DNA from 4 places in the Mesorhizobium sp. WSM4809 genome. Region 2 is predicted to be linked to each of the others. Evidence: riboswitches for the same ligand, from Rfam matches in the RefSeq annotation. Region 2 holds a riboswitch; each other region holds the start of a gene.
What was found. A riboswitch is a leader RNA that binds a small molecule or an ion and turns the genes downstream of it on or off. The one in region 2 is predicted to bind cobalamin.
Positions count from the first base shown of each region.

Region 1 (7,691 bases), on a different contig from region 2:
AAATGGCGGCTTTCTGCGCTTTCCGGTGCTCACGGACCGGAAAGTCCGCTGCGCTCCGGTTCTCGAAATCCATCATTTTCGACTCGGCCTGACCTGAATCTCAACATATCCTGGCGGTCACTCGGCCGGAACGGCGGCAGCCTCGCACCCATCCAGGTCGCATTCGCGGGTGGCAAGGCTGCGTTGGCCAAGCAGCACCGTGGCCAGTGCGATCGTGCCTGAAGCCACCGACACCCAGAACCCGCTCTGGGCGCCGAACGCATCCACCATCGCGCCGGCGGCGAACGAGCCCAGCGCCATGCCGATGCCGATGCCGGTCATGACCCAGGTGATGCCTTCGGTCAGCATCGCTTCCGGCACATGCCGCTCGATCAGGCCGAACGCGGTGATGAAGGTCGGCGAGATCGCCACACCGCTGATGAACACGGTCAGCGCCAGCAGCGGCACGGTGTCGGCGGCGAGCGGCAACAGCGTGCCGAGCGCGACGAGGGCGACTGCGATGGCGAGCTGGCGTTGCAGCGGCGCCTTCAGGCTGAGCGCGCCGACGATGATGCCGAGCACGAACGATCCCAGCGCATAAACTCCGATGACAAGGCTGGCGGCGCCGGGTTGGCCAAGCTCCTTGGTGATCGCCACGGTGGTCACTTCCGTCGTCGCGAAGGTTGCGCCGATGAAGATCAGGGCGAGGGTGATGATCTGAACCGGCCGCAGGCGGATCGCCGAGCCGCTTGAGTTATGGTCGACCGGCCGCACCTGGGGCTCGGTCGAGCGTTGCAGGATGAAGGCCGCTGATCCGAATGCGAGAAATAATGTGCTCACCAGAACGCCGGCTTCCGGGAATAGGGCGGCACTCAGGCCGACCGATAGCGATGCCCCGGCGATATAGACCAGTTCATCGGCCACCGACTCGAAGGCGAATGCGGTGTTCATCTGCGGCCGCCCCCGGAAAATCTCCGTCCAGCGCGCGCGCACCATCGCAGGTATGCTTGGCATGGCGGCGGCCAGCAGTGCCGATACGAACAGCGTCCAAACCGGCCAGTCCTGGTTGGCCGCCGCTATGAGGACGGCGAAAGCCAGCACCGCGATGATGGTGGTGGGCACCACGATCCGTGTCTGGCCCAGGCGGTCCACCAGTCTCGATACCTGCGGCGCGACGAAGGCGTTGGCCAGCGCGTATGTCGCCGAGACGGCTCCGGCCAGCCAGTATTCGCCACGCGTCTGCGACAGCATCGCCACGATGCCGATGGGCGCCATGGCGATCGGCAGGCGCGCCATGAAGCCGGCGGCCGCAAAGCCCTTGGCGCCGGGGGCACGAAAGATTTCCGCGTAGGGATTTTGCATCGGTTGGTTCCTCGACAAAGGACGATTGGGCAATTACATACGGAGCGTATGATTATTAAATAGAGCATACGCCGCGTATGTCAATTGGCATACGTTGCGTATGTGAATAGGGCCAGAAGCCATGCACAGACCCCGCAAGGAGATGATCGCCGAGACGCGCGCAAAGCTTATCGCGGCGGCCCGTCATGCCTTCGGCACAACAGGCTATGCAGAAGCCTCGATGGATGATTTCACCGCTTCGGCCGGGCTGACGCGCGGCGCGCTCTATCATCATTTCGGCGACAAGAAGGGGCTGCTGCAGGCGGTCATAGCCCAGATTGACGGCGAGATGGCGGCGCGCATCAATGAGGTCGCGTCGAGAGCACCGACCCGCTGGCAACATTTCGTGGACGAGTGCTCGACCTATATCGAGATGGCGCTGGAGCCGGAAATCCAGCGCATCATGTTCCGCGATGGCCCGGCCGTGCTGGGGGATCCAGCGCAATGGCCGAATGCCAGTGCGTGCATCGCTTCAATGACCGACCATCTGACCGCGCTGCAGGAGGAGGAGGTCGTTGTCTCCAGCCTCGACCCCGAGACCGCCTCGCGACTGATCATCGGAGCGAGCAGCCAGGCGGCGCAACGGATCGCCAATTCGAACGACCCCGAAGCGACGTCGAAGAAGGTGGTGACGGCGTTCAAGCAACTGCTCGAAGGCCTGCTCAGGAAGCCGGATCCGGAGTCGAATTGAAGTTCCCACCGGAGCTTTCGTGCCGGCATCTGTTCCCGATAGGAATTTTTTCTTGACTTCGTGCCCTCAGCTAAGGTACATATTCGTCCATGGTGCCGATTCGCGCCAGTGACCCGCCGCACAGGCGGGTTTTTCGTTTGATGCTCCGTCAGCCAACGCGCCGGCGAAAGGCTACGAAAGAAAACCGTCAGCCCGAATTCGTCGCCCTTCGTCAGGGGCCGGCAATTGACAATCGCCGGGTTGAGTCCATCCTCTTCCACCATCTCTGAGGCGGAGATTCGGGGCACATGTGGGATTTTGAGATCGGCCGGTCGGTGTCCATCATGATGCGGACCTGGCCGTTCATCGTCTTTCGCATGATCGTCTATTTCGGCATCACGCTGGCCTACATCATGGCGACCGGCACCGGTGCCTCGGTCGGCTATGGCGTCGGCCATATCTCCACCGATCCCGACGGGCCCATGTCCTTTGCCCTGTGGGGCGGCGTGGTCGGGTTTGGCATCGTCTCGATCGCGGTCTACTGGATCCGCGAATACATCCTCTATGTCGTCAAGGCCGGCCACATCGCCGTCATGGTTCATCTGATCGACGGCCGCGACATTCCCGGCGGTCAGGACCAGATCGCCTATGCCAGGGATATCGTGACCCAGCGTTTCGCCGAGGCCAACATCCTTTTCGTCGTCGACCAACTCGTCAAGGGCGCCATCCGCGCCATCACCGGACTGCTCGGCGGCATCGCCGCCTTCCTGCCGATACCGGGCCTGAGCGGCCTGGTCTCCTTCATCAACACGGTGATCCGCCTGTCGCTGACCTATGTCGACGAGATCATCCTCGGCTACAACATCCGCATCAATTCAGCCTCGCCCTTCGAGACGGCGCGCCAGGGCGTCGTGCTCTATGCCCAGAACGGCAAGGTCATGGTCAAGAACGCCGTCTGGCTGGCGGTCATCATGTGGGGCGTGTCGTTCATCATCTTTCTGATGATGCTGGCGCCTGCCGGCGCGATTCTGTTCCTGATGCCTGGCCAGCTCGCCGGCTGGGCTTTTGTGCTCGCCATCGTCTTCGCCTGGGCATTCAAGGCGGCGTTCATTGAACCCTTCGCCATCGCCTGCCTGATGCAGGTCTATTTCAAGACCATCGCGGGCCAGGTGCCGGATCCGGCCTGGGACGCCCGGCTGGCCGAGGCGTCGTCGAAGTTCAGGGAGCTCAAGGACAAGGCGCTCGCCTCCTTCGGCGGTTCGCGCTGGGCTACGGCCGGCGCCACACCCTGATCGGCCGGGCGGGTGATGTCTGGTGAGGCAGAAACGGTGTTGAGGCGCGCCACGGCGGATTTGAGCTGTGTCTCGCCTTGCCCGGAAAAGGTCTCGCTCATGATCAACTCCGGCAGCGGCAGCCGCCGTCCCCAGCCATGCGTTTCAAGGTCCGGTTTGGGAGCGAACTCGGAAACACGGCCGACGCAGAGATAGGCGATCGGCGTTACGTGGTCCGGAATGGCCAACAGCCGCTTTAGCGCCTGCGCTTCGATGATGCTGACCCAGCCTACACCGACGCCCTCGGCACGCGCGGCCAGCCAGAAATTCTGCACCGCGCAGACGGTGCTGTAGAGATCCATCTCCGGATTGTGCCAGCGTCCCAGCGGCGAACCCTTCGAGCGCTGCCTATCGCAGGTGATGCAGATGTTGAGCGCGCTTTCGCAGATGCCTTCCAGCTTGAGCTTGCGGTACAGCGCCTGTTTTTCCGCCTCGATCGCCGGCAGCTCCTGTTCGCGCGCGGCCAGGAACAGGTCGCGCACCTCCGCCCGTCGCTCGATGTCACGAATGACGATGAAATTCCATGGCTGCATGAAGCCGACCGATGGCGCGTGATGGGCAGCAAGCAGCAGCCGCGCCAGCACGTCGTCATCGATCGCGGTGGGCAGGAAATGGCTGCGCACGTCGCGCCGCGTGAACATGGCGCGATAGACCGCATCGCGCGCATCCTGGTCAAATCCATCGTCAATGGCAGCGGTCATGTGTTCCGGCATCGCTTGTCCCCTTGCGATTGCAGATTCAAAACTGTCAGAGCGTAGTTTGTGCGTCCAAGTAGACGCACGTCGCTCTGATGTCGTCCGCCTGACCATGCGGATGACAATGCCTGCCAGGCCGGTCTTCTGGCTTGGGATCAACCCGCGTCCGGTGCCTTCCCGTCATCGACAGTGGCATTTACCGGCGCGGTCCCCCTCACAGCGTTGGGCACGCCACGGAATTCAACCGTGTTCCCGATTCTCCCGCTTCCGGCGGGCACCAGGCAGTACCAGGGACCTTACGCCGAAGCGCCGGCGAGGCCAATGCCTGCGGCGACGCGAATGGACGCAGTCGATTTTCCCCAGCGATCAAGCAGCAATGCATGGCCATAGCGGCGCCGGGGCACTAGATAGGGAGCATGACCACCCGTCTCTACACCCATCCGATCTTCCTCGAGCATCTCACGCCGCCCGGACATCCCGAGCGGCCCGACCGCTTGCGTGCCATCGAGCGCGTGCTCGATGAGGAAGCCTTTGCCGGGCTCGATCGTATCCAGGCGCCGGAAGGCGACGAGGCCACCATCCTCTACGCGCATCCCGCCGATTTCGTCGCCCGCGTGCGCGCCGCCATTCCCGACGAGGGGATTGCCCGCATCGATGCCGACACCACTGCCAGTCCGAAGAGCTGGCAAGCGGCGATCACCGCGATCGGCGCCGCCAACGCCGCCGTCGATGACGTCTTTTCGGGCCGCGCCGACAACGTCTTCGTCGCCGCCCGGCCGCCCGGCCATCATGCCGAAAAGAGCACCGCCATGGGCTTCTGCCTGTTCAACACGGCGGCGATCGCGGCGCGCTATGCGCAGAAGAAACACGGTGTCGAGCGCGTTGCCATCGTCGACTGGGACGTGCATCACGGCAATGGCACGCAGGACATTTTCTGGGACGATCCGTCGGTGCTCTATTGCTCGACACACCAGATGCCGCTTTATCCCGGCACCGGAGCGAAGAACGAAACGGGCGCCGGCAACATCGTCAACGCGCCGCTGGCGCCGCAGACTGGCAGCGAGGTGTTTCGCGATGCCTTCCTGTCGCGCGTCCTGCCCGCGCTCGACAATTTCGCGCCCGACCTGATTATCATTTCGGCGGGGTTCGACGCGCACCACCGCGATCCGCTGGCCGAGATCAATCTGACCGAGGATGATTTCGACTGGGCGACCGGCCAGCTGATGCAGCGCGCGGCACGCCACAGCGGCAACCGGCTCGTCAGCCTGCTCGAGGGCGGCTACGATCTGCAGGGATTGGCATTTTCGGTCGCCGCCCATGTCGGGCGACTGATGAAAGGATGAATGATGGCCGATGAGACCAACGAAGACGTCAAGGCGATGAGCTTCGAGCAGGCACTCGATGCGCTGGAGAAGATCGTCGATGATCTGGAGCGTGGCGACGTGCCGCTCGACCAGTCGATCAGGATCTATGAACGTGGCGAGGCGCTGAAGGCGCATTGCGACCGGCTGCTGAAGGCCGCCGAGGACAAGGTCGAGAAGATCAGGCTGTCGCGCGACGGCAAGCCGGTCGGAACGGAGCCGCTCGACGCGGATTGAGGCCCGGTCCGAACATAGGCTCGCCTCACCGGTTTTTGGACATGATCATGATCGAGGATATAACTCGTCCCGATTGAAACAGCTCAAGGACAAGAGGAGATACGGAAGCGATGTGCAGAAACATCAAGACCCTGTTCAATTTTGATCCGCCGGCAACCAATGACGAGGTGCGCGACGCGGCCCTTCAGTTCGTCCGCAAGCTGAGCGGAACGACGCGACCCTCGAAGCAGAACCAGCACGCCTTCGACCATGCCGTCGAAGCCATCGCGGCCTCGGCGCGCGAACTGCTCGATTCCCTGGAAACCCATCAGCATCCGCGTAATCGCGAAGAGGTGGCGGCCAAGCTGCGGGCAAAGGCGGCGATCCGCTTTGCCTGATGCGGCCAGGCGGCCTTCGACCACCGACAAGGAGAGTCCATGAGCTTCTTCCCCGGGAAAGACCCTGAGGTGGGCGATGCCTTAGCCAGCGACCAGATCGAATTGATGGTCATCCCGAACGCCAAGGACATCGGCGGTTTTCAGGTGCGCCGTGCTCTGCCGACGGCAAAAAGGCGGCTGGTCGGGCCGTTCATCTTCTTCGACCGCATGGGTCCCGCGATCCTGCGCGCCGGCCAGGCGCTGGACGTCCGTCCGCATCCGCATATCGGCCTGTCGACGGTCACCTATCTGTTCGACGGCAAGATCCGGCACCGCGATTCACTCGGCACCGAAATGGTCATTCAGCCCGGCGACGTGAATTTGATGACCGCCGGCCGCGGCATCGTCCATTCGGAGCGTACGCCGGAGGAACTGCGTGGCGCGCCGATGTCGGTATCCGGCCTGCAGACATGGCTGGCGCTGCCGGACGACAAGGAAGAGGTGGCACCGGTTTTCGAGAACACAGGAGCGCTCAGGCTTCCCGAGATCGATGCCGAAGGCGTCAACGGGCGCCTCATCATCGGCGATTTCCAGGGGTTGCGGTCGCCGGTCAGGGCTGACTCGGAGACGCTCTACGCCGACCTGCGCCTGGCGCCCGGCGCCAGCGTGAACATCCCGGCCGATGCGGAAGAACGAGCTATCTACACGCTGGAAGGCGAGGTCTCGATATCAGGTGACGTCTTTCCGGCGGAACGGCTGCTGGTGTTCCGTCCCGGTGACGAGATCGTCGTATCGTCGCAGACCGGTGCACATTTCATGCTGTTTGGCGGCGCCTCGCTCGGTTCGAAGCGTTACATCTGGTGGAATTTCGTCTCATCGTCGAAGGAACGCATCGAACAGGCCAAGCAAGAATGGAAGACGGGCCGCTTCGACATCGTTCCAGGAGACGAGGAAGAATTCATCCCGCTGCCGGAAAGCTGATGCCTGTCACCCAAAGTGGCAGAACGAAATGCATAGACAAAAGACTAGGGCCTGATCCGCGTCACTGACACGCATTTACTTTCGCCGGCCGGCGGCCTATTCGCCCATCAACCGAAAGCCCGAGCACCGTGAACGCAACGCCGCATACGCCGCTTCTCGACAAGGTCCGCATCCCGGCCGACCTGCGCACGCTTGCCGAAAGCGAACTGCCACAATTGGCGTCCGAGCTTCGCGCCGAGCTGGTCGACGCCGTGTCCCGCACGGGTGGTCATCTGGGCGCCGGGCTTGGCGTGGTCGAGCTGACAGTGGCGCTGCACTATGTCTTCAACACCCCGGACGACCGGCTGATCTGGGATGTCGGCCACCAGGCCTATCCGCACAAGATCCTGACCGGCCGCCGCGACCGTATCCGCACGCTGCGCCAGGAAGGCGGCCTGTCCGGCTTCACCCGCCGCGCCGAGAGCGAGTACGATCCCTTCGGCGCCGCCCACTCCTCGACATCGATATCGGCCGGCCTCGGAATGGCCGCCGCCCGCGATCTCTCCGGCGGCCGCAACAACGTCATTGCCGTCATCGGCGACGGCGCCATGTCTGCCGGCATGGCCTATGAGGCGATGAACAATGCCGGTGCGCTCGATGCACGGCTGATCGTCATTCTCAACGACAACGACATGTCGATC
Region 1 is NZ_JBVVQW010000001.1:496,092-503,782, forward strand. Features, by position in the region: gene AC0L24_RS02190 (MFS transporter) at 118-1,341, opposite strand; gene AC0L24_RS02195 (TetR/AcrR family transcriptional regulator) at 1,463-2,071, shown strand; gene AC0L24_RS02200 (hypothetical protein) at 2,359-3,342, shown strand; partial or broken gene bluB (5,6-dimethylbenzimidazole synthase) at 3,465-4,190, opposite strand; cobalamin riboswitch at 4,194-4,373, opposite strand; gene AC0L24_RS02210 (histone deacetylase family protein) at 4,493-5,419, shown strand; gene AC0L24_RS02215 (exodeoxyribonuclease VII small subunit) at 5,423-5,674, shown strand; gene AC0L24_RS02220 (DUF2277 domain-containing protein) at 5,785-6,051, shown strand; gene AC0L24_RS02225 (pirin family protein) at 6,091-7,011, shown strand; gene dxs (1-deoxy-D-xylulose-5-phosphate synthase) at 7,140-7,691, shown strand, end outside.
Region 1: linked by a shared signal. The riboswitch ahead of bluB (5,6-dimethylbenzimidazole synthase) and the one ahead of AC0L24_RS25015 (ABC transporter ATP-binding protein) in region 2 are both predicted to bind cobalamin.

Region 2 (7,691 bases):
CCGCGGGCAAAATGTCCTGGTCGAAGGAGAAGCCAGGACCCATGACCGGGATGTTCACGCCCGACTGGGCGTACTGCTTCATGAAGGAAATGCCCATGCCGCCAGGCAGGAAGAAGAACACCGAGTCGGCACCGGAATCGCGGATCTGGGCGATCTCGGCGGCGTAGTCGGCCTGGCCGATCTGGGTGTAGGCCTCGCCTGCCAGCTCGCCCTTGTAGTAGCGCTTGAAGCCGGTCAGCGAATCCTTGCCAGCCGGGTAGTTGGGCGCGAGGATGAAGGTCTTCTTGTAGTCCTTGTTGGCGTACTGACCCATCGCCTCATGGAAATTGTCGTTCTGGTAGGCGACGTTGAAATAGTTCTTGTTGCACTTGGCGCCGGCAAGCGCCGACGGGCCGGCATTGGGCGACAGATAGATGACGTCCTGCGCCACCGCGTTGGGCACCACCGCCATCGCCAGGTTCGACCAGATGATACCGGTGAGCAGGTCGACCTTGTCGCTCTGGATCATCTTTTCGGCGAGCTGCACCGCGATCTCGGGCTTCTGGGCATCGTCTTCGATGACCAGCTCGACATCTTTGTTGCCGGACTGTTTCATCGCCAGCGTAAAGGCATCGCGCATGTCGACGCCGAGACCCGCACCGCCGCCCGAAAGCGTGGTGATGACGCCGATCTTGACGGGTTCGGCATAGGCAAGGCCAGATGTGGCCAGCGACAAAGCGAACATGCTGGATGCCAGGATATTCTTCATTTTTCTCTCCTTCCCAGTGTTTTCAATATAGATAAAATAGCTTTAGAGCCGGGTGCGAACTTTCCAGAGTTCAGTGAACAGTTCAACCTCCAGCATCTCTTCAGACACGAAGCGCCCGACGTGCCGCCGGTGCTGCGTTTCATGCCGATGATGCGTTCGACTGTGGTGACATGATTGAAGCGCCAGCGCCCGGCCATTGCCGATCGGCGCGGTGTGGTCACCCAGACCCTTTTCGACCAGACGTCGGTCAGTTCGACACCGGCATTAAGGTATTCGGGGTAGTCGAAGCCATCGAGCAGGAAGTTCGGCCACTGTTCCTCGGGCGGAAGGTTGTCGCGCGTGAAAGTGTCGATATGCGCTGACGGTCCAAGCATTCTGCGGCTGTCCCCTAGATGCTCGTTGCCACGGTCTTGTCGCCGTGCGTGTGTTTGAATACGCAACTTGCCGGGAGGCTTTGCGCCGACGCCGGGCTGGTCATCCGCATATGCGGCAGCACCCGGCGCGATCGAATATGCGACCGGCATTTGGCACAGCGAGACCTCCCACGCTCTCGACTGACGATTGAGAGTTGCACCAGACCAAATTTATTTCAAGCCTAAACTTTTTACCCTGCCCGAGCGTTGGTGCACAAATGCGGCATGTTCGCCATCTTCGGCAAGCTCTTTGGAAAACACCGTTTTTCGCCGAACGTCTCGCCGTCGAAAACCTGGGAAGGCCCGATCGGCGGACTGGTGTCGGCGAGCCTGCTGGGCGCGTTGTTGTCATTCGTCACGCCCTTTTCGCCGCTACAGGCAGCGGGCGTGGCCTTCGTCGCCTGCTCGATGGGATTTCTTGGCGGGTTGGTCGCCTCGGCCATCAAGCGCGACCAGGGCGTCAAGGACTGGGGCCATCTGATCGAAGGCCATGGCGGCATGATGGACCGCACCGACAGCCTGGTCTTCGCTGCCCCGGTGTTCTTTCACCTCGTGCGCTATTTCTGGACGGTGTGATCCGGCGCCCAGTTGCCCACCGCACTCACAGCCGGTTGCGGATGAGCATGGTGACGACGAAGAACGCGCCGACCGAGCTGGTGATGATGCCGATCGGCAGTTCCTGCGGCGGCAGCAGCGTTCGGGCCAGAAGATCGCTGGCCAGCAACAGCACCGCGCCGAAGACGGCACAGCTGGCAACCAGGCGCAGATGCAAGGGACCCGCCAGCGGCCGCGACAGATGCGGGATCATCAGCCCGACGAAGCCGATGACGCCGGCGACCGAGACCAGGATCGCCGTCGAGAAGGCGGCGACGAGAAAGGTCATCCGGCGCATCCGCGCCACCGGCACGCCCAGGCTTTCGGCGGCGTTTTCGCCGGCCAGGAAGGCATCGAGCCGGCGGTGGTTCCATAGCGCGTAAGCCAGAATGGTGCCCGCACCCAGCGCGCCCAGCCAGATATTATCCCAGCGCGCCAGGCCGAGCCCACCCATGGTCCAGAACAGCACGGAGTGGGCGGCGCGCTGATCGCCGGCAAAGACAAGATAGTTGGTCAAGGCGGTGAACATGAAGGACACGGCAAGGCCGGCAAGGATCAGCCGCTCCGGGCCTTGCCCCCTCACCCGCGCAACCAGCAGCAGGACGACACCGGCAGCCAATATGCCGCCGGTGAAGGCCGCGACCGGCAATGTCCAGATGCCGAAACTGTCTCCGAAAACGGTGATGACGGAAACGGCACCGGCGGCGGCGCCCGACGACAGGCCGAACAGGAACGGATCGGCAAGGTCGTTGCGGGTCACCGTCTGCAGCAGCGCACCGACGACGCCGAGACCGGCCCCGACGCAGATGGCCAGGACCGTGCGCGGCAGCCGCAGGTCGACGACGATCTTGCCTACCGGCCCGGCCACGTCGTGCCCGCTGAAGCCAATCGCACGGCCAAGCGAGGCAACGACGTCGGCCAACGGGATCAACGTCGAGCCATAGGCGATCGACAGCAAAGCAAGAGCGGCGATCGCCGCCGCCCCTACCAGCATGGCCAGCGCGAATGCCGGATGGCGCAAACCTGGAAATGCGTCGTGTCTGTCAGGACGCGTGCGACGCACTTCCAGGATCTTTTGCTCATGCATGTCGTTGCCCCAAAACCGCTGCGCACTTTTGGGCGACAGGCATCAAAACGCTTCCGGATGCATGGCCTTGGCGATTTTGTCGATCGCTTCGATATTGGCGGGTCCGGGCGTCAGCTCGGCATAGCGCAGGGCGACGAAGCGCTCGTTCTTGACCGCGTCCGTTTCTTTCATCGCCGGGTGGGACTTCAGGAAATCAAGCAGTTTCCTGTAGCCGCCGCCGTCCTGGTAATCGAGCAGGATGAGGAATTGCGGATTGCGCGACGCCACCGTTTCCCAGTCCGTGTTGCCCCAGCTGGTGTCCATGTCGGCCATGATGTTGTCGCCGCCGGCGGCTGATATCATGGCGCTGGGGATGGCGAACTTGCCTGCGGTGAAGGGCTTGTCCTCGCCGGAATCATAGAGAAACACTCGCGTTGCCTTGCCGTTGCCGACCTTGGCGGTGATGTCGGCGAGCCGCGTCTTCCAGCCGGCAACAAGCTTCTCCGCCTCGGCCTCCTTGCCGAAGATCTTGCCCAGCTTTTCGACGTCGCCATAGAGCAGGTCCATCGAGGCGGCTGGACGGCTCTTGTCGAGATGCACGCAGCTTTCCGTCAGCACCAGCGTCTTGATGCCGTGCGGGGCAAGCGTATCGGGTGTCACCTCGCCGCCCGGCTTCATGCCATAATACCAGCCGGCGAAGAAGAAATCCGGCTCGACCGCGACGAGGTTTTCGAGCGTCGGATATTTCGGCGCCAGTTCCGGGATCGAACCCTGCTCGGCCTTGAATTCGGGACCCACCTTGTACCATCCGGTGATGCCGGTCAGGCCGACGATCGACGGCTGCAGTTTCAGCGCGAAAGCCATCTCGGCCATGTTGAGATCCTGGATGACGGCGCGCTTCGGCGGCGCATCGAAGGTCAGCGGCTTGCCGCAGCTGTCGACCGTGACCGGGAAGGCCAGGGCTGTCGAGGCCAGCAGCGAGAAGACAAGCGAAAAGGCCAGGCGTTTCACGGGTTTGCTCCTTGTGGATGGGATTGGGTCGACTACGAAATGGCTTCAATCACGTCGGCGGCGCGGCACGGTTCGGCACATCGAACACCGTCAGTTCGCGGTCTTCGGTCGGATGGCGCAGACGCAGCACATCGATGCCGAAAATCTCGCGGATCAGCTTTTGGGTCAGCGCTTCGCGCGGTGCGGCGAGCGCTTGCAGACGGGCATGGTTCATCACCGCCACCCTGGTGGCGAACGGTGCCACCAGCGCCAGATCGTGCAGCACCGCGATCACCGTCATCTCGAAGCCTGCCACGAGGTCGAGCAGTTCGCCGCGGGCACGCGGGTCGAGATGGTTGGTCGGCTCGTCGAGGAACAGGATTTTTGGCTGCTGGGCGATGGCGCGCGCAAGTTGGGCGCGCTGGCGCTCGCCGCCCGACAGCGAGCCGATGGTGCGGCCAAATAGCGGCAGCAGGCCGGTCCGGCGCAGTGCATCGACGACGATCTCGCGCTCCTCGCTCCTGCGCCGCAGCCCGGCGTGCGGAACCCGGCCAAGCTCGACATAGTCGATCACCGCCAGCCGCGGATCGGGCTGGTCGGTCTGGCCGACCACGGCAATGTGCAGCGCCCGTTCGGCGGCTGAAATCCTGTCCAGGCGGCGCCCGCCGAGCTTCACCTCGCCGGAGCTCGGCCGCAGCATGCCCGACAGCATGCGCAGCAGCGTCGTCTTGCCGGCGCCGTTGGGACCGATGATGGCAAGGCGATCGCCGGCGGCCACCGAGAAGCTGACCGCCTGAACCAGATCCCGCCCATTCGCCGTGACGCAGAGGTCACGGGCTTCGAGAAGCGCTACGGTCATCGGCTGCTGCCCGCCGGCTTGCCGGGACGGCAAAGCGTATATACGACGATGCGATGGATGGAGCCGTCCAACTTTCCGTCACTTTCCAAAACTGGCGACGGAAGGAAGCTGGCGAACCGGCCGACAAGACCGGGATTCGCGTTTCCTCCCGGCACACCCCGTCCGGTCAACTCAGTGATGGCAGGTCTCCTGGCTCACGGGTCGTTGCGCCATCCAGCCTTCCCAGCCTTGCCGGCCAGTGGCATTCACGGATTTTGCTCGCCGCTTACAGTTGCGGGGGCAGCCACGGTCTCGACCTGAGCAGGCCTCACCGCGTTCCCTTTTCACCCCTCGCCTTTCGACTCGGGGACCATCACCGCTTCAGCGTAGATTTGCGCCGATCGCTTCGCAATGGATTTCTCGGACGGAGTGGTGGGCCAGCTAACGGAAACAGGCATCGCATGCTCTCTTTATGTAATAATATAACATACCTAAGAGATGACGCCGGTCGCTGTCAAGCGAAAGCTCATGGGGCGGTTGGCCGGATGGCGACCGGCGTCGGGGCAGATTGCACGGGATGCGCAATTTCGATCAAACTGGCCGTGCCAGGAAACGGCAGGATGATCCGGCCAATGCGAGGAGAAAATGGACCCGACCGAGAAAGCGCTGTGGTTCGTCGAAAGCCATCTGCCGGAGGCGATCTCGCTTGATGATGTCGCGCAAAGCAGCGGCGTGTCGCGTTTTCATGTGACGCGCGCCTTCGGCGCCGCCACCGGCCGGTCGGTGATGGGCTACATGCGCTCACGCCGGCTGACCGAGGCGGCGCGCAAGCTGGCGGGCGGGGCGCCCGACATCCTCGCCGTCGCGCTCGACGCCGGCTACAACTCGCATGAGGCGTTCACCCGCGCCTTCCGCGATCAGTTCGGCACCACGCCGGAACTGGTGCGCGCGCAGGGCACACTCGACAAGCTCGACCTCGTGGAGCCGATCCTGATGGACCAGTCCCTCCTCACCAATCTCGAACCGCCGCGTTTCGAGACCAGCCGGCCGTTCCTGATCGCCGGCCTCGGCGAACGCTACAGCTGCGAAACCAGCGCCGCCATCCCGATGCAGTGGCAGCGCTTCGGCCCCTATATCGGCAACATTCCGGGCGAGACCGGCGACGTCGCCTATGGCGTCTGCGTCAACGGCGACGATGCCGGCAATTTCGACTACATCGCCGGCGTCGAAGTGTCTGACTTCTCCGACCTGCCCAGGGACTTCTACCGGGTGCGGGTGCCGGCGCAGAAATATGCGGTCTTTGCCCACCGCGAACACATCTCGACCATCCGCCGGACGGTCAATACGATCTGGAACAAATGGCTGCCGGCCTCCGGGCATGAGATCGCGGACGCGCCGGAATTCGAACGCTACGGCCCCGAATTCGACCCGCGCAGCGGCAAGGGCGGGCTGGAGATCTGGATACCGGTGAAGGCGTAGTCGGTCAGGCCATCGGCAACGCCGGCCAGCGATCGGCGATCCGGCCGCCGGAAAACACCGCGATCGACCCGAACTGCTGCAGCACGGCTTCACTCTGCGTCGGCCTTAGAAACGCGTAGTCGCCGGGCTTTGCGGTCGCGTCGGCGGGCAAGCCCATGAATTGCTGGTTGGAGGACAGGCCGAGCAGCCCGTTTGCCTTCATGCCTTCTGGGAAGACCGGCTCGGCCATCCACTTGCCGCCATAGAGGTAGCAACCCTTGCGCGGGAACCGGCCGAGCGCCTGCAGCAGGCGGGTGACGGCCGGCGGGCCGGGCAGCATCGGCTCGACCATTTTCAGGATCGGGGCGGCGATGAAGGCCGCCGGCTGGAAGCCGTCGAGACCGGGCGTATCGAAATCGCTGGGCAGCACAAAGGCCGAGCCCATCGAGACCTCATTGGCCGCGCCGCCATGATGAAGCAGCGCGGTCTTGCTGCCGCCGATATTCAGGATGCGGCGCTGGTCGGCGCCGAGACAGGCGACGAATGCCGCAGCCTGCGCCGACGCCTTGGTCAATGCCTTTGCCGGTCCGCCGAAAAGGCCGGGGATGAGCGGCGCATGCGCCTCGTAGGCCATGACGCCTTCGCAATGCAGCCGGGCCGGCAACGCGCTCAACGCCTTCGACAAGGCTGCGGGATCAGCAAAACCGCCGCGATGCAGCCCGACATCGATCTCGAAAGCGATGCGCAGGCCGATGCCGAGTTCGCCAGCGAGGGCGCCATATTCCGCCAGTCTCTCCTCGCTGTCGATCAGCCAGCAGACACGCGACCAGTCGGTATCGGCTTTCACCAGCGCCGCCCTTGCCGCGCCGATCGGCATCGGCTTGCCGTAGAGCAGATCGGCATCCGGGAACGCCTTCAGCACCGCCTCGCTGATCGGCGGGTGGAAGGTCATGAAGCGCTCACTGCCAAGCGCCTTGGCAATATACGCAAGCAGCGGCATGCAGGCGAGCGATTTGTCGACCAGCCGCACGGCCAGGCCGGGATCCACTCTCCCCTTCACCAGGGCAATGTTGCTGTCCAGCCGGTCGCGATCGAGCAGCAGGCAGGGTTGGAAGATGCCGGCTTCCTTCAGCGCATCCGAGAGGGTGGAAAAATAGGTGGTCATCATTCGATGCCGAACAAGCCGGCCATATAGGGCGAGACGAAGCGGTTTTGCGGATCGACGTCGCGGCGCACCGCCATGGCGTCGTCCCAGCGCGGATAGAGCTTTTTCAGATCCGCCGCTTTCAGGCTGTGCATCTTGCCCCAATGCGGCCTGCCGCCATATCTGCGGAAGATCGGCTCTGCCGCCCGCATGAACGGCAGAGGATCGTTCGCTGCATCATGGTGGATGGCGATGGAGCAGGTCAGCCTGTTGTAGAATGGCGAAAGCCAGAACTGGTCCGGCGCGACCGAGCGCACCTCCATCGGGAAATAGACCTCGGGAAAACGCTTCTCAGTCAGCTCGATGATCTCGGCCAGCGCCTTCGGCCCCTCCTCGAACGGCAAATGATATTCCATCTCGTTGAACTTGGTCTGCCGGTC
Region 2 is NZ_JBVVQW010000012.1:142,346-150,036, forward strand. Features, by position in the region: gene AC0L24_RS24985 (ABC transporter substrate-binding protein) at 1-748, opposite strand, end outside; partial or broken gene AC0L24_RS24990 (tryptophan 2,3-dioxygenase family protein) at 791-936, opposite strand; partial or broken gene AC0L24_RS24995 (2-aminobenzoate-CoA ligase) at 938-1,122, opposite strand; partial or broken gene AC0L24_RS25000 (phosphatidate cytidylyltransferase) at 1,396-1,737, shown strand; gene AC0L24_RS25005 (FecCD family ABC transporter permease) at 1,763-2,749, opposite strand; gene AC0L24_RS25010 (ABC transporter substrate-binding protein) at 2,885-3,832, opposite strand; gene AC0L24_RS25015 (ABC transporter ATP-binding protein) at 3,882-4,670, opposite strand; cobalamin riboswitch at 4,833-5,039, opposite strand; gene AC0L24_RS25020 (AraC family transcriptional regulator) at 5,295-6,128, shown strand; gene AC0L24_RS25025 (alanine racemase) at 6,133-7,272, opposite strand; gene AC0L24_RS25030 (D-arabinono-1,4-lactone oxidase) at 7,272-7,691, opposite strand, start outside.

Region 3 (7,691 bases), on a different contig from region 2:
CCGAGATCCTGCAGCTGACCAAATATCTCGACCGCCTGCCCAAGGCGATGTCGGGCGGCCAGCGCCAGCGCGTCGCCATCGGCCGGGCCATCGTGCGCAATCCGAAGGTGTTCCTGTTCGACGAGCCGCTTTCGAACCTTGATGCGGCGCTGCGAGTCGCCACCCGCATCGAAATCGCCAAGCTCAAGGAATCGATGCCCAACACGACCATGATCTACGTCACCCACGACCAGGTCGAGGCGATGACGCTCGCCGACCGCATCGTGGTGCTCAAGGACGGCCATATCGAGCAGGTCGGCACGCCGATGGACCTCTACAAGAAGCCCGGCAATCTGTTCGTTGCGCAATTCATCGGCTCGCCGGCCATGAATATCCTGCCCGCAACCATCGACAAATCAGGCAATCCGACCGTCGTCAGCCATGTCGGCGGACGCAAGGCAACCGTGCCGATCGCGACGCCGGCTTCGGCGAAGGGCGCTGCGGTTAGTTTCGGCGTGCGGCCGGAGGACCTGATCATCGCCAGCGGCGCGGACTATCTGTTCGAGGGGACGGTCGACTATGTCGAGCAGCTCGGCGAGGTTCAGCTGGTCTATGTCGACATCGGTCGCGCCGACCTCCCGCTGGTGACCAAGCTGCCCGGCAATGTTGAGGTCAAGCGCGGTTCGACATTGCGGCTGAGCGCCAATGGCGAGGACCTGCATCTCTTCGACGCTGACGGACGGTCGTTTGCCCTTCATGAGGCTGAAGCGAAGGCGGCCTGAGGCAGAACCGCGTCTTGGACAAAAAAGAGCAGCGGGCCAGGCCCGCCGCTCTTTTTTTGAAGATCAGCTTCGACTGTTAACGGCCGAAGAGATTCCGGTCGCTGCCCTGAGGAGCGGACTTCTCTACGTCGCCCGACGAATTGAGCAGCTTCTCGACGAGGCCACCGCTGTTGCGGACCGAGTTCGTATGCGCGCTGTCAACCGAAGTAACCGCAGGCTGGTTGGCGCCGTTGGAGCCAAAGTTGTCGCTGCCGGCGAAGGCACTGCCGGTGATGGCCAGAACGGCGGCGGCAGCAATAAGGATCTTGTTCATTTTAGTCTCCTGAATTCTGGATTTCGCCAGACGGCAGACACAGCTGCCGTCGCTTGCGAAATTGGTTTTAGCGACCGAAGAGGTTACGGTCGCTGCCCTGAGCGGGTGTCTGGGCAGCCGGTTCCGAGGTCTTGGTGGAAGCCGTGTACGACTGGTCCACAGCGGCGGCAGGCTGGTTGGCGCCGTTCGAACCGTAGTTGTCGCTGCCCGCGAAAGCGCTGCCGGAGATGGCCAGAACGGCGGCGGCAGCAATGAGGATCTTGTTCATCTTAAATACTCCTGAATGTCTGAATTTCGAATGTCTGAATTTCGAATGTCTGAATTTCGCCAGGGCAGCGGGCGAGCCCGCCGTCGACTGGGAATCGGCTGTTAGTTGTTGCCGAAGAGGTTGTGGTCAGCACCCTGGGCAGGCGCCTGAGCAGCCGGTTCCGACTTCTTGGTCGAAGCGGTGTACGAGCTGTCGACAGCAGTGGCTGCCGCGGCGTTCGAACCGTAGTGGTCGCTACCAGCGAAGGCGCTGCCGGAAATGGCCAGAAGGGCTGCGGCAGTGAGAATGATCTTTTTCATTTTTGTACTCCAGTATCGTCTTTTTCCGTCCGTCTAGCGGCGTGTCTTGGAAATGAAATCGCGTCGTTCGGACAGCCCCGATGTGGGAGGGCAACCCCGCCTTTTCCAATCACGAAGTTGTTCCGTGTGGACCATGAATCCACACCTTGAAATTGTGCCAGGGGAATCTAGAGAGGCATTTTTCCTCTCTATATCAGCATGTTAAGTTTAACCATCCGATGGATCACTGACTGTTTCAAAGGCCCGGCGTTCACACCGTCCTGCACGCACCGTCAACAGAAACGAACCGTTCGGTTCGATTTTAGGTCAAGCTAATAGTCACTTTTCGAAACCGTTAACCTTTTTTGACCCCGCCAAGGGTCGGATTCGGGAAGATCGCAGCCGGCAAGTGGCCGCCCGGGAGGCGGGATTTCGGCCCCAGACGATCTGCGGTGACGTTTCGCATGCCGTGTCGCGCCGCATGGATACGATGTCGTTTTCATGCCGACGGCGCGCCAGCGATCGTGGTTAGATCATACCCATCTCAGGTGCCGCTTCGTGACGACGAGGCGGAGAATTGGGAAGCCGGTCAGAATCCGGCGCTGCCCCCGCAACGGTGGTGGAGTTCAAGTCGCAACGGGAGACCACTGGGCAACTGCCTGGGAAGGTGTCGCGATGGTCCGCAAGGACAACTCCAGAGCCCGGAAACCAGCCCGAGATTTTTAGACTCGACTGATCGCGGTGGGCGGTCAAGAGGTGGATAGCGCATGTCCGGCACCTAGCCGGCCTGGGTTTCAATCCTTCCTCCATCACCACCAGTTCAGTCCTTAGAAACGAGGACAGGACATGGATACCCGCAACGACATGCTGAGGCTCCTGAAGGGGCGCCGGCAAGGCTTTTCGCTGGAGCAGCCCTTCTACACCGATCCAGACTACTTCAAGCTCGACATGGAGCTGATCTGGTATCGCGACTGGCTGTTCATCGGCCATGATTGCGAACTGCCGAAGCCGGGCAGCTACATCACCGTGCAGATCGGCGACTATCCGGTCGTCCTTGTCCGCGACCAGCAAGGCAAGATCAACGCCTTCCACAATTCCTGCCGCCATCGCGGCAGCCGCGTGTGCAACGCGGAAAAGGGTACGGCGGCAAAGCTCGTCTGCCCCTATCATCAGTGGACCTATGAGCTGGACGGCCGCCTGCTGTTTGCCCGCCAGATGGCCGACGGTTTCGACAAGAGTGATTTCGGCCTGAAGCCGGTCGCCTGCGAGAGCGTCGGCGGCTACATCTTCATCTGCCTGGCCAAGGAGCCGGCGGATTTCGCGCCGATGCGGGCGATGATCGAACCTTATCTTTTGCCGCACCGTTTGCGTGAGGCAAAGATCGCCTTTGAGAGCACGATCATCGAGAAGGGCAACTGGAAGCTGGTCTGGGAAAACAACCGCGAGTGCTACCACTGCGTCGCCAATCACCCCGAACTGTGCAAGACCTTCCCCGAGGCTCCGACCGTGACCGGCGTCCAAGGCGCCGACAGCGACCCTGAAATGGTCGCGCACTGGGCCAGATGCGAGGCATCAGGCTTGCCGAGCAAATTCCGCATCGATCCGGCAGGGCAGTACCGCGCCACCCGCGCGCCGCTGCTGCGCGATGCCGTCAGCTACACCATGACGGGAAAACGGGCGGTGAAGAAGAACCTGTCCGACAGCGTTTCAACCGACCGCATCGGCTCCTTGCTGCTTTATCATTATCCGACAACCTGGAACCATATCCTCGGCGACCATGCCGTCACCTTCCGCGTGCTGCCGATCAGTGCCACGGAAACCGCGGTGACGACGAAATGGCTCGTCCACAAGGATGCGGTCGAAGGCGTCGACTACGACCTCGCTGAGCTCACCCATGTCTGGACCGAGACCAACGACCAGGACCGCCGCATCGTCGAGGAAAACGCCTTCGGCATCCTGTCGCCGGCCTACGAACCAGGCCCCTATTCGGAGCTGCATGAGGGCGGCGTGATCCAGTTCGTCGAGTGGTACGCGTCGTTCATCGGGCCGCGCCTTGCCGAAGGCGGCCGGCCGGCCCTGCGCAGCGTCGCCTAGCTCAGGGGACAAGAGGATGAATGCGATGACGGACCTTGGCCTCTATCGCCATCTCGACCAGATGACGCCCTGGAACGACCGGCTGCAGGTGCTGGAAGTGATCGGCGTCAGCGACGAAGCGCCGGACGTGAAGACCTTCACCTTCCGCTCCGACAACCAGACCTGGTTCCGCTACAAGCCGGGCCAGTTCGTGACGCTGGAACTGCCGACATCGGACGGGCCGCTGATGCGCACCTACACGCTGTCGTCCTCGCCGTCGCGGCCGTTCTCGATCGCGGTGACGGTCAAGGCACAGGCGGGCAGCACCGGTACGCGCTGGATGTTCGACCATCTGACGCCCGGTTCGCACGTCAAGGCCTACGGGCCGACCGGCGACTTCTCGCTGCATAGCCACCCGGCGGCCAAATATCTGTTCATTTCGGCGGGCTCCGGCGTGACGCCGATGATGTCGATGCTGCGCTGGTTGAACGACTGTGCGCCATGGACAGATGTCGGCTTCGTCAACTGTGCGCGCCGCCCGGAAGAGATCATTTTCCGCAAGGAACTCGAGCTGCTCGGCAGCCGCATGCCCGGCCTGTCGCTCGGCTTCATGATCGAAGAGCGGTCGAGCCGCGAGGGCTGGTTCGGCCATATGGGCCGCATCGACGCGATCCGGCTGCCATTGCTGGCGCCCGATTTCCGCGAGCGCGAGATTTTCTGCTGCGGCCCCGATCCCTTCATGCGCGCCGTGCGCGGCATGCTGGACGCCGCCGGCTTCGACATGGCGAAATACCATCAGGAAAGCTTTGCTGCGCCTGCCGTGGAGGAAATCCCGGCGCCGTTCTCGCCGCCGGCGGAAGACGGCGTGGCTGCTGCTGTCGAGGCCGTCACACCAATCCGGTTCTCGCTTTCCGATGTCGATGCCGAATGCGTCGCCGGCCAGACCGTGCTGCAGACGGCACGCGCCTCTGGGGTGCGGATTCCCGCCGCCTGCGAGTTCGGCCTGTGCGGCACCTGCAAGGTAAGGAAGGTCGCCGGCGATGTCGAGATGAGTCACAATGGCGGCATCCTCGATCACGAAATCGAGGACGGCTTTATCCTCGCCTGTTGCTCGAAGCCGCTTTCTGCGCTTGAAATCGAAGCGTGACCGGCTGCGCTCGCCCCCAAGCCTGCGCCATCTTGCCAAAAACCCTGCAAATGGTTAGACGCCTGCAACGGTGGGGTTGACCGTAAGGCCCGAAGATCATCTCCGCGGCCTGCTCGGCGGGGAGCAAACATGCGACAATCCGGCATCTATGCCATTGCCAGCAAGGATATCGTCTTTGAATCCTTCGACGGCGAAGCCGTCGTTCTTGACCTGACCACGGGCAAATATTTCGGCTTCTCTGATTCAGGCAGCAGACTTTGGGATGCACTGTCGTCCGGCGTGCCTGCCTCCGAACTGGTCGGCGCCACGACCGGCATTGGCGCCCTCGATGCCGCCGCGATTGACGGCTTTGTTTCACAATTGCTCGAATTCGGTTTGCTGGCGGCCGTAACCGATGGCGTGGCAAGACCGGCTCCAAGCGAATTGCTGGCTCAGCTCGCCGCTGCCAGAGAGCCCCTCAAGGTCGACATCCATGACGATCTCGCCGATCTCATTGTCGTCGATCCCATCCACGAGGTCGAGGAGCCCCTCGGCTGGCCCGCGGTGAAGCAGGCCAACTGAAGCGCCCATCAGGTTCTCGTTGCCGGACAGCTCCGGAACAGGCAGACCCATGCCGAACGTCACTCTCGAAAACTTGGTTGACTACGCACGCCATGTCCTGGCGCAAGCAGAGAGCAGCGCCGCGCATTATCCGCTGACCTGCAAGGTGGGCTTGCCGCATCTGGATCTGACCGCGCATGTCAGCGCCGGCGCATTGGCGGATGCCATCGCTCATGGCTTTGTCCCTGCTCCGGGCAACCGAACGCCTGCCGATATCTGCCGCGTCTTCGTCGCACATCCCGGCATAGACGGCATCGCGGCACCGGTCAGTTGGGGCCAGGGGCCCTTCACGCAGCATGGCTTCGCCACCCGGCTGGCGGAGGCCGGATTGCGCGGCAACCATTTTCACGACCTGGATTTCTGGCAGTTCTATGATCCGCAACGTCGCGTTGGGGTGCAGTTGATGGCTTCGGCCGATGCCTTTCCACCGTGGGAGCCGGGAGCGCCGCTGCGCCCCTTCCTCCATTGGGAATATGCGGCGCGCGGCATGCGCCTTGCCCATGCCGGCACGCTCGGGGCCAATGGCAAGGGCGTGCTGTTGGCCGGCGCGGGCGGGGCCGGGAAATCCGGAACCGTCGCCGCCGGCCTCCTCAACGGACTGGACAGCGTCGGCGACGACTATGTGCTGGTCGACCTCTCCAACGGGGTGACTGCCCGCCCACTGTTTTCAACACTCAAACAGGATCCCCAGGGGTTCGTTCGGCTTGGGCTGAAGCATCGGCTGAAAGCGCATGGTCCGCTCAACTGGCAAGGCAAGCATGCTTTTCACATTGATGACATCGCGCCTCGGCCGGTGCCCGAAACTCTGGACATCATCGCGCTGCTGGTGCCACATATCGGCGGAGGCGAGGCAAGTTCGATCGTGCCGGTGTCGCGCAGGGATGCCATGATTGCCTTGGCGCCGTCGGGCATAGCGCAGATGCCGGGCGAGCGGGAGAGCGGCTTTCGCTTCTTCAGCGACCTGACCCGCCTGCTGCCGTGCTATCGTCTGTCGCTGGGGACGCAGCCACAGGAGATAGCCGGTACGATTGCCGACTTTCTCACGCGGGGCGCTTCGTGAAACTGAGCGTGATAATGCCCGTCTACAACCGTGAGCGCTATGTCGTTTCGGCATTGCGCTCGCTGGTGCGGCAGCGGGACGCCGCCGATCTCGACATCATCGTCATCGACGACGGCTCGACCGACGGCTCTGCTGAGGCCGTGCGCTCGATGATGCGCGAAAACCCCTGCATCCGACTGTCCCAGCAATCCAACATGGGCGTGGCCAAGGCGCGCAACGCCGGGCTGCGGCAACTGCCGCCGGATGCGGAGTTCGTTTCGTTTCTGGATTCTGACGACATCTCGCTGGCCGGACGGTTCAAGAAGGACCTTGCACGCTTCAGAGCAGACCCCGGACTCGAGCTGACCTATTCGCTGATGACGCTGGTCGAGCGGATTGACGATGAGCGGCTGAAACCGGCAGCCGACAGCCGCACGATGACGCTTCGGGGAATTTCGCTGAGCGCCGCCGTGTTCAGCAGAGGGCTTGTCGACAGGACGGGCGAGTTCGATGAGGATTTCGAGCAGGCTGAGGATACCGACTATCTGCTGCGCGTTTTCGAGGCGGGACCGAACTACGAATTGTTGGACGCGGTCGCGATCTACTACCGACGCCATGCCGGAAATGTCACCAAGGAACATAGCGGCAGGGTCCGCAACCACTTGCGTGCAATCCACAAGTCGATGCGGCGGCGCAAGGCCGATCCGTCACGGCGAGAGGTCCAGGGCATCTTCGAATTGAAGAGTCCCACCGATTGGCGGATGCTATGATGCTCGACACAATCAAGTCGGATCAGCCAAGCCCGCAACGCTGCCGGAGACGCCCATGAAGCTGAGCGTCATCATGCCCGTCTACAATCGCGAACAATTCGTTGGCCTCGCGCTGCGCTCGCTGCTCAGGCAGCGCGAAGACATCGATCTCGACATCATCGTCATCGACGATGGGTCGACCGATGGTTCGGCAGCCGTCGTACGGTCGTTGATCGACGAGGCCCCGTGCATTCGTCTTTTCCAGCAGATCAATGGCGGGGTCACCAAAGCGCGCAATGCCGGGCTGAAGCAGTTGCTGCCGCAGACCCATCTGGTGTCGTTTCTCGATTCGGACGACATCTCCCCGACTGGGCGCTTCAAGGCGGATCTCGCTTGTTTCGGAGAGAATCCTGGCCTCGACCTGACCTATTCGCGCATGACGCTGGTCGACAAGATAGATGGC
Region 3 is NZ_JBVVQW010000005.1:443,186-450,876, reverse strand. Features, by position in the region: gene AC0L24_RS16150 (ABC transporter ATP-binding protein) at 1-761, shown strand, start outside; gene AC0L24_RS16145 (DUF680 domain-containing protein) at 838-1,074, opposite strand; gene AC0L24_RS16140 (DUF680 domain-containing protein) at 1,142-1,342, opposite strand; gene AC0L24_RS16135 (DUF680 domain-containing protein) at 1,444-1,641, opposite strand; cobalamin riboswitch at 2,150-2,351, shown strand; gene AC0L24_RS16130 (aromatic ring-hydroxylating oxygenase subunit alpha) at 2,467-3,714, shown strand; gene AC0L24_RS16125 (FAD-binding oxidoreductase) at 3,740-4,840, shown strand; gene AC0L24_RS16120 (PqqD family protein) at 4,970-5,401, shown strand; gene AC0L24_RS16115 (serine kinase) at 5,451-6,500, shown strand; gene AC0L24_RS16110 (glycosyltransferase family 2 protein) at 6,515-7,249, shown strand; gene AC0L24_RS16105 (glycosyltransferase family 2 protein) at 7,305-7,691, shown strand, end outside.
Region 3: linked by a shared signal. The riboswitch ahead of AC0L24_RS16130 (aromatic ring-hydroxylating oxygenase subunit alpha) and the one ahead of AC0L24_RS25015 (ABC transporter ATP-binding protein) in region 2 are both predicted to bind cobalamin.

Region 4 (7,691 bases), on a different contig from region 2:
GCCGGTGGAGACGTACCCGCTGATGCGCTGGCGCATGCAGCGCGCCGAGCGCGGCGAGGAAATGTATCTGGGGCTCGCCAAATGGGGCCGCGAACATGCCGCCTATATCGAGGAGATCTACCGCCAGGTCGCCGAGCGCGGCCCGATCGCCGCTTCCGCGCTCGAAGGCCAGAAAGGCTCGGGCGGCTGGTGGGGCTGGAGCCACGCCAAGCATGCCTTCGAATGGCTGTTCTGGGCCGGACGCATCACCACGGCGCACCGTCGCGGTTTCGAGCGCTTCTATGATCTGCCCGAGCGCGTGCTGCCGCAGGCGGTCCTCGATCTGCCGGTGCCGACGCCTGAGGACGCGCACCGCGAATTGCTGCGCATTTCCGCCCGCGCCCACGGCGTGGCGACTTCAGGCGATTTGCGCGATTATTTTCGGCTTTCGCCGGCGGACATGAAGGGCCGGCTGGAGGAGCTCGTCGAAACAGGCGAATTGCTGCCGGTGCGTGTCGAAGGCTGGGACAAGCCGGCCTATCTTCACCGGGACGCCCGCCTGCCGCGCAAAGTCGAGGCCCGCGCCCTGCTGGCGCCCTTCGATCCGGTCGTCTTCGAACGATCGCGCACCGAGCGGCTGTTCGATTTCCATTACCGCATCGAGATCTACACGCCTGCCGACAAGCGGCAATACGGCTATTATGTCCTGCCGTTCCTGCTCGGCGACAGGATCGTGGCACGCGTCGACCTCAAGGCCGACCGTCCGGCCAGCATACTGCGGGTCCATGCGGCCTATGCCGAGCCGGGTGCGCCGCCTGAAACCGCTGCAGAACTGTTCGAGGAATTGAAGCAGATGCAGGGCTGGCTTGGTCTTGAGCGCATGGAAGTGACCCCGGCCGGCGATTTGGGTCCGGCGCTGGCCGACATCGCCATGTCGTAAGCTCGCGTTGACACCGCCGCCCGCAAAAGCCTAAATCCGGGTCAGATGGTCTCTTGCCCGCAACGGCAAGAGCTAAGAGGGAATGCGGTGCGGGGCAAAATCCCAAATCCGCGGCTGTCCCCGCAACTGTAAGCGAAGAGCCAAGGCCGAAAGCCACTGGGAGTTCCCGGGAAGGCGGCTACCCAAGGCGATGACCCGCGAGCCAGGAGACCTGCCGTCTGCGACTTTAGAATCCGATCGCCCGGCGGGTTTCCGGGCAAGGAGCCCGATCTTTGGACCACGACAGCAGTTTTTCGGCTGGCACAGCGGATATTTCGTCCGGCCATGATGATGCCTTGGCCGGCGTCACCATCATCGTCTGCGCCTCCTGTCGCGATGAGACCGGCTCCGACGCTCATCCCCGCGCCGGCGAATTGCTGGCGGAGGATACGCGCCGCGCCGCATCCGGCGACGACATCCGCATCCGCAGCGTCGAATGCCTTGGCAATTGCAAGCGGCGCCTCAGCGCCGCCATCCTGCGCGACGGCTGCTGGAGCTATGTCTTTGGCGACCTGACCGAGACCAGCGGCGCCGACCTCGTCACGGGCGCCAAGCTTTTCGCCACCTCGACCGACGGTCTCATTCCCTGGCGTGGCCGCCCCGATAGCCTGAAGCGCGGCCTCGTTGCCCGCATCCCTCCCCTCGACCTGCTGAAGGACTGACCATGACTGCCCCAGATTCGTCTGCGAACCTCTCCCGCGTTCCCTGCACCGTCGTCACCGGCTTCCTCGGCGCCGGCAAGACGACGCTGGTCCGCCATCTCCTGGAAAACGCCGGCGGCAAGCGCATAGCCATCATCGTCAACGAATTCGGCGACATCGGCATCGACGGCGAGATCCTGAAGGGCTGCGGCATCGACACCTGCCCGGAGGAAAACATCGTCGAACTGGCCAATGGCTGCATCTGCTGCACCGTCGCCGATGATTTCGTCCCGGCGCTTGACAAGATCCTGTCGCTGACGCCGAGGGTCGACCACATCCTGATCGAGACTTCGGGCCTGGCGCTGCCCAAGCCGCTGGTCCAGGCCTTTCAGTGGCCGAGCGTGAAAAGCCGGGTGACTGTCGACGGCGTCATCGCCGTGGTCGACGGGCCGGCCTTGGCCGAAGGCCGCGTCGCCAACGACATGGATGCTCTGCAGGCGCAGCGCGCCGGGGACGAGACGCTCGACCACGACGACCCGGTGGAAGAACTGTTCGAGGATCAGATCGCCTGCGCCGACCTGATCATCCTGTCGAAAAGCGACCTGATGGACGCAGCCGGCACCGCCCGCGCCAACGCCATCATCAACGAACACTCCGCCCGCGCCGTGAAGATCGTGCCGACGTCGCATGGCAAGGTCGATCCCTCGGTGCTGCTCGGGCTCGGTCTGGCCGTCGAGGACGACATCGAGAACCGCAAGTCCCATCATGACGGCGCGTTCGACCACGAGCATGACGACTTCGACACCTTCATCGTCGACATTGCCTCGATCGCCAATCCGGACGAGCTGGCAAAGCGCGTCGCCACCGTCGCAGAAGAAGAGAACGTGCTGCGCGTAAAAGGCTTCGTCGAAGTCGGCGGCAAGCCGATGCGGCTCTTGCTGCAGGCCGTCGGGCCGCGCGTCAATCATTACTATGACCGCGCCTGGACCGCGCAGGACGACCGCCGCTCGCGTCTCGTCGTCATCGGCCTGAAGGGGCTGAACCGCCCGGCGATCGAGCGTATACTCGCCGGCTGATTTCGGACACGGGTCGCGATGCACATCCTCACCACGACATCCGCCTCGCTCGACGACCTCGCCGAGCCGGTCGATCTGCGGCAGACGCCGGCGGATATCGTGGCCCTGTCCTTCACCGACAGCGATCTCGCCGGACTGGCAGCCGCCTGGAAGGCCGATGCCGGCCGCCGGCCCTCGATGCGGCTGGCCGCCCTGCGTGACCTGCGCCATCCCATGTCCGTCGACCTCTGGGTCGACAGCGTCGCCCGCCACGCCAAGATCATCCTGGTGCGCATCCTCGGCGGCTACGACTGGTGGCGCTACGGCTGCGACCAGCTCGCCTCGACTGCCCGCGAACGCGGCATAAAGCTGGCACTGCTGCCCGGCGAATGCCGCGACGAGGATCTGCGCCTGATCGAAGCCTCGACGTTGCCGCGCGAAGAGTTGGACGGCCTGCTCGACTATTTCCGCGAGGGCGGCCCGGCGAATATGAGCGCGCTGGTGCGGAGATTGGCGCGGCTGGCGGGGTCGGATGCGCCTTTCGTCGAACCGGTCGCCGTGCCCAAAGCTGGCTACTACGAACCCGGCCGCGGCGTCGTCCCCCTCCCCCTCGAGGGGAGGGTCCGGCCGCAGGCCGGGGGTGGGGTCCTCTCCGAGGCGCGCCGACTCAAAGAAACGCCGCGTCCGGTCGTACCGACCCCACCCGGCCCTGCGGGCCACCCTCCCCTCGAGGGGGAGGGAAAGGTCGTGCCTATCCTGTTCTACCGCTCGATGCTGCTGGCCGCCGATGTCGCGCCAATCGACGCACTTTTTGAAGCTCTGCGACAGCGCGGCATCAACCCGGTCCCAATCTTCGTCTCCAGCCTCAAGGACCCGGCATCCCTGGCCTTCGTGGAAACAGCACTCGCCTCACTGAAACCCGCCGCCATCGTCACCGCTACCGCTTTCGCGTCCGGTGCCGAACCGGGCAATGAGACCTTGTTCGACCGCGCCGGCGTGCCGGTCTTCCAGGTCATCGTCGCCACCACCCGCCGCGACATCTGGGAGAACAACCAGCGCGGCCTGGCGCCCGCCGACCTTGCCATGCATGTCGTGCTGCCCGAGCTCGACGGCCGCATCCTGGCCGGCGCCATTTCCTTCAAGGGCGAGAGCGAGATCGATCCAGCACTTGGCCACCGCGCTTTCGCCAACCGGCCGGAACCGGATCGCGTGGCGCAAGTGGCTGACCGCATCGCGGCCTTCATCCGGTTGCGGGAGACGCCCCGGGCCAAGCGCAAGCTGGCGATCCTGATGCCGGATTATCCCAGCGCCCCCGGCCGCACCGGCTATGCCGTCGGCCTCGACGTGCCGTCCAGCGTGCTGGCCATTCTGCAGGACCTGCGGGATCAGGGCTACGGGGTTGAGGGGATTCCGGAGACGCCGCGTGAGTTGCTGGGTATGTTGGAAACGGGCGAGCACGGGCTGGCCTTCCAGGATTACATGGCCTTCTCGACCGAATTGCCGACTGCGGCAATTGCTGCAGTCGAAGCCGCTTGGGGGAAGGTGGAAGATGAGACGGGTCTGCGCGAGGCGCCCCCCTCTGTCCTGCCGGACATCTCCCCCTCAAGGGGGGAGATTGCGCTGTCATTACCGGTTTCGCCAATCTCCAATGTTGCAGGAGAGGGCGGAGCGTCAAAACTGCCAATCTCCCCCCTTGAGGGGGAGATGTCCGGCAGGACAGAGGGGGGCGCCTCGCGCCGAAGCTTCCCCTTCCGCGCCGCGACCTTCGGCAACATCACCGTAGCACTCGCCCCGGATCGCGGCCGCTCCGCCGACCGCCGCACCGACTACCACGATCCGACGCTCCCCCCACGTCATGCGCTGATCGCCTTCGGCCTGTGGCTGCGCAAGTCGCTCCGCGTCCATGCGCTGGTGCATGTCGGTGCACACGGCACGCTGGAATGGCTGCCGGGCAAAACCGTTGCTCTGTCGGAAAACTGCTTTCCCGAGATCGTCACGGGTCCCTTGCCCGTCATCTATCCCTTCATCGTCTCCAACCCAGGCGAAGCGGCGCAAGCCAAGCGCCGCATCGCCGCCGTCACCCTTGGCCATCTGCCACCGCCGCTGACCGGCGCCGGGCTTGACGAAAACCAGAACAAGCTCGAGCGGCTGGTCGACGAATATGCCCAGGCCGACGGGCTCGACCGCCGCCGCCGCGACCGTCTGGCGAAACTGATCGTCGACACCGCACAAAAGACCGGTCTCGCCTCCGACGCGGGCGTCGCCGGGACCGACGCTCCGGACGAAGCGCTGCGCCGCATCGACGCCTGGCTCTGCGACCTCAAGGATTTCGCCATCAAGGACGGGCTGCATATCTATGGCTGCGCGCCCGACGACGAGCCCGACGCCATGCGGCGACAAAGCGCTGACGCCGAGAAAGCGGCGCTGCTCGCCGCGCTCGATGGCCGCCACGTCAAGGCCGGCCCGGCCGGCGCGCCCGCGCGGGGTCGCTCGGACGTTCTGCCCACCGGCCGCAACCTGTTCACCTCGGACCCACGCACCATGCCGACGCCGACCGCCTATGATCTGGGCAAGGCAGCGGCGGAGGAAGTGGTGCGCGGCTACATGCAGTCGCATGGCGACTGGCCGCGCTCGCTGGTCATCGACCTGTGGGGCTCGGCCTCACTGCGCACCGGCGGCGAGGAGATCGCGCAAGGATTGGCTCTGATGGGCTGCCGGCCGCAATGGGATTCGGCGACCGGCCGCATCACCGGCATCGAGGTATTGCCGCCGGCCACGCTCGGAAGGCCGCGCGTCGATGTCACCTGGCGCATTTCGGGCCTGTTCCGCGACATGTTCCCGACCCAGATCGCACTGATCGATGCCGCCGCCAACGCGGTGGCCGCCCGCGACGAGGAGGACTCGGAAAACCCGCTCGCGGCCAAAACCCGTGCCGATGGCAAGCTCAGCCCGCGCATCTTCGGCACCTCACCCGGCACATACGGCGCCGGCGTCGAGGATATCTTGTCCTCCGGTAACTGGGTGGCGCGCGAAGAAATCGGCCGCGCCTATCTCGACGCCACCTCGCATGCCTATGGCGGTGCCAAGGGCGAAGGCGTATCGGTGCCCGGCGTCTTCGAAACCCGCATCGCCGAGGCCGATCTTCTCGTCCACACCGGCGACGACCCCGGCCGCGACATCCTCGAAGGCTCCGCCGAGGTCGCTTTCATCGGCGGCTTTTCGGCCGCCCTTGCGGCGCTCGGCAGGAATGCCGACGTCATCGTGCTCGACACCACGGACCCGCAAAAGCCCAAGCCGCGTTCGCTCAGTGAGGCCGTATCGCGGGTGGTGCGCGCCCGCGCCGTCAATCCACGCTTCATATCGGGACAGATGCGCCACGGCCCGCGTGGCGCCTCCGAATTTGCCGAAACCGTAGACCGCCTGGTCGGCTTCGCCGAAACCACGCACGCCATTTCGGGCACGCTGATCGAGGCAGTGCACGATGCCTATCTCGGCGATCCCATGGTCCGCGCCTTCATCCTGCGCGAGAACCCCGCCGCCGCCAAAGTCATCGCCGAGCGCTTCCTGTCGGCGCGACGGCGTGGCCTGTGGCATCCCCTGCGCAACTCCATCGACGACGATCTCACGGCCATGATTGCCGAGGCCGAGGCGCTTGGGGTGGCGGCATGAACGCCTTCTCTCGTCGCGGCGCCTGCCCGGCTTTGTCGGTGCCAATGCAAACCGGCGACGGGCTTTTGGTGCGGCTCAACCCGGTTGCTGGAGGCCCATCTTCTGGAGGCCCGACTTCTGGAGGATTGTCGCCGAAGCTTTTGATCGGGTTAGCCGAATCCGCCTTGTGGCATGGCAATGGCATCATGGAAGTCACCGCGCGCGGCAGTCTACAGATACGTGGGCTGACGACGGACAGCGCGATGCTGCTGGCGGCGGAGGTCGATGCGCTTGATATCGCGGTGCGCACCGGCGTGCCGGTGGAGACCGGCCCGCTGGCCGGCATTGATCCGCAGGAGATTGCCGATCCCCGGCCACTGGCTGAACGGATCAGGGCGGCGATTGACGAGGCTGGATTAGCGCCAATGCTGGGGCCGAAGGTTTCCGTGATTGTCGATGGCTGCGGGCAGTTGACGATGGATTCGGTGACGGCCGATGTGCGGCTTGCTGCAGTGCGGGTCGATGCAGGAGTTCGGTGGCGGGTGTCTGTCGCGGGTGATGGGTGGAATGGGAGGCCACTTGTCACTGCCGATGAAGGCTCGGCGTGCGACATCACCGTCGCGGCCCTAAGAATGGTTGCCGAAAAAAGCCGCGAGGCTCATGCGAGGGATTTGACTGAGAGGCAGTTGGTGTCTCTGGCGGGTTGGCTATGCTCGACAAGTTTGCGCGAGGCGCCCCCCTCTGTCCTGCCAGACATCTCCCCCTCAAGGGGGGAGATTACGCTGCCACCGATGGTTTCGCCAATCTCCGGTGTTGGTAAGGAAAAGCCGGCGCCTAAGCTGCCGATCTCCCCCCCTGAGGGGGAGATGTCCGGCAGGACAGAGGGGGGCGCCTCGCGTAAACCTATCGGCCTTTTCCCCTTAGCCGGCGACGCCACCGCCCTCGGCATCGCCCTCCCCTACGGCAGCATGCCAGCAGAGAAGATCATCGCTCTCGCCCAACACGCCCTCGCCCTCGGCACCTCAGAAATCCGCCTAGCCCCCGGCCGCGCCCTGCTCTTCCTCGGTCAGCTACCGGCAGCCAACCAACCCCTCCAACACACCGCCACCGCCCTCGGCTTCGTCACCGCCCCCACCGACCCGCGCACGCGCATAGCCGCTTGCCCCGGCACGCCGGCCTGCGCCTCCGGCCGCATTGCCACGCGCGAGATCGCCGAGACGATTGCCACTGAAAACGCCGACATCCTCGACTTCACCCTGCACATTTCCGGCTGTGCCAAAGGCTGCGCCCACCCCGGCCTGGCGACGCTGACGATTGTCGGCGGCGAAAACGGAGCCGGACTTGTCGTGAACGCGACGGCAAAGGCCCTTCCTGCGGGCTACAGGCCGG
Region 4 is NZ_JBVVQW010000006.1:268,004-275,694, forward strand. Features, by position in the region: gene AC0L24_RS17870 (winged helix-turn-helix domain-containing protein) at 1-919, shown strand, start outside; cobalamin riboswitch at 949-1,152, shown strand; gene AC0L24_RS17875 (DUF1636 family protein) at 1,192-1,620, shown strand; gene cobW (cobalamin biosynthesis protein CobW) at 1,623-2,675, shown strand; gene AC0L24_RS17885 (cobaltochelatase subunit CobN) at 2,694-6,323, shown strand; gene cobG (precorrin-3B synthase) at 6,320-7,691, shown strand, end outside.
Region 4: linked by a shared signal. The riboswitch ahead of AC0L24_RS17875 (DUF1636 family protein) and the one ahead of AC0L24_RS25015 (ABC transporter ATP-binding protein) in region 2 are both predicted to bind cobalamin.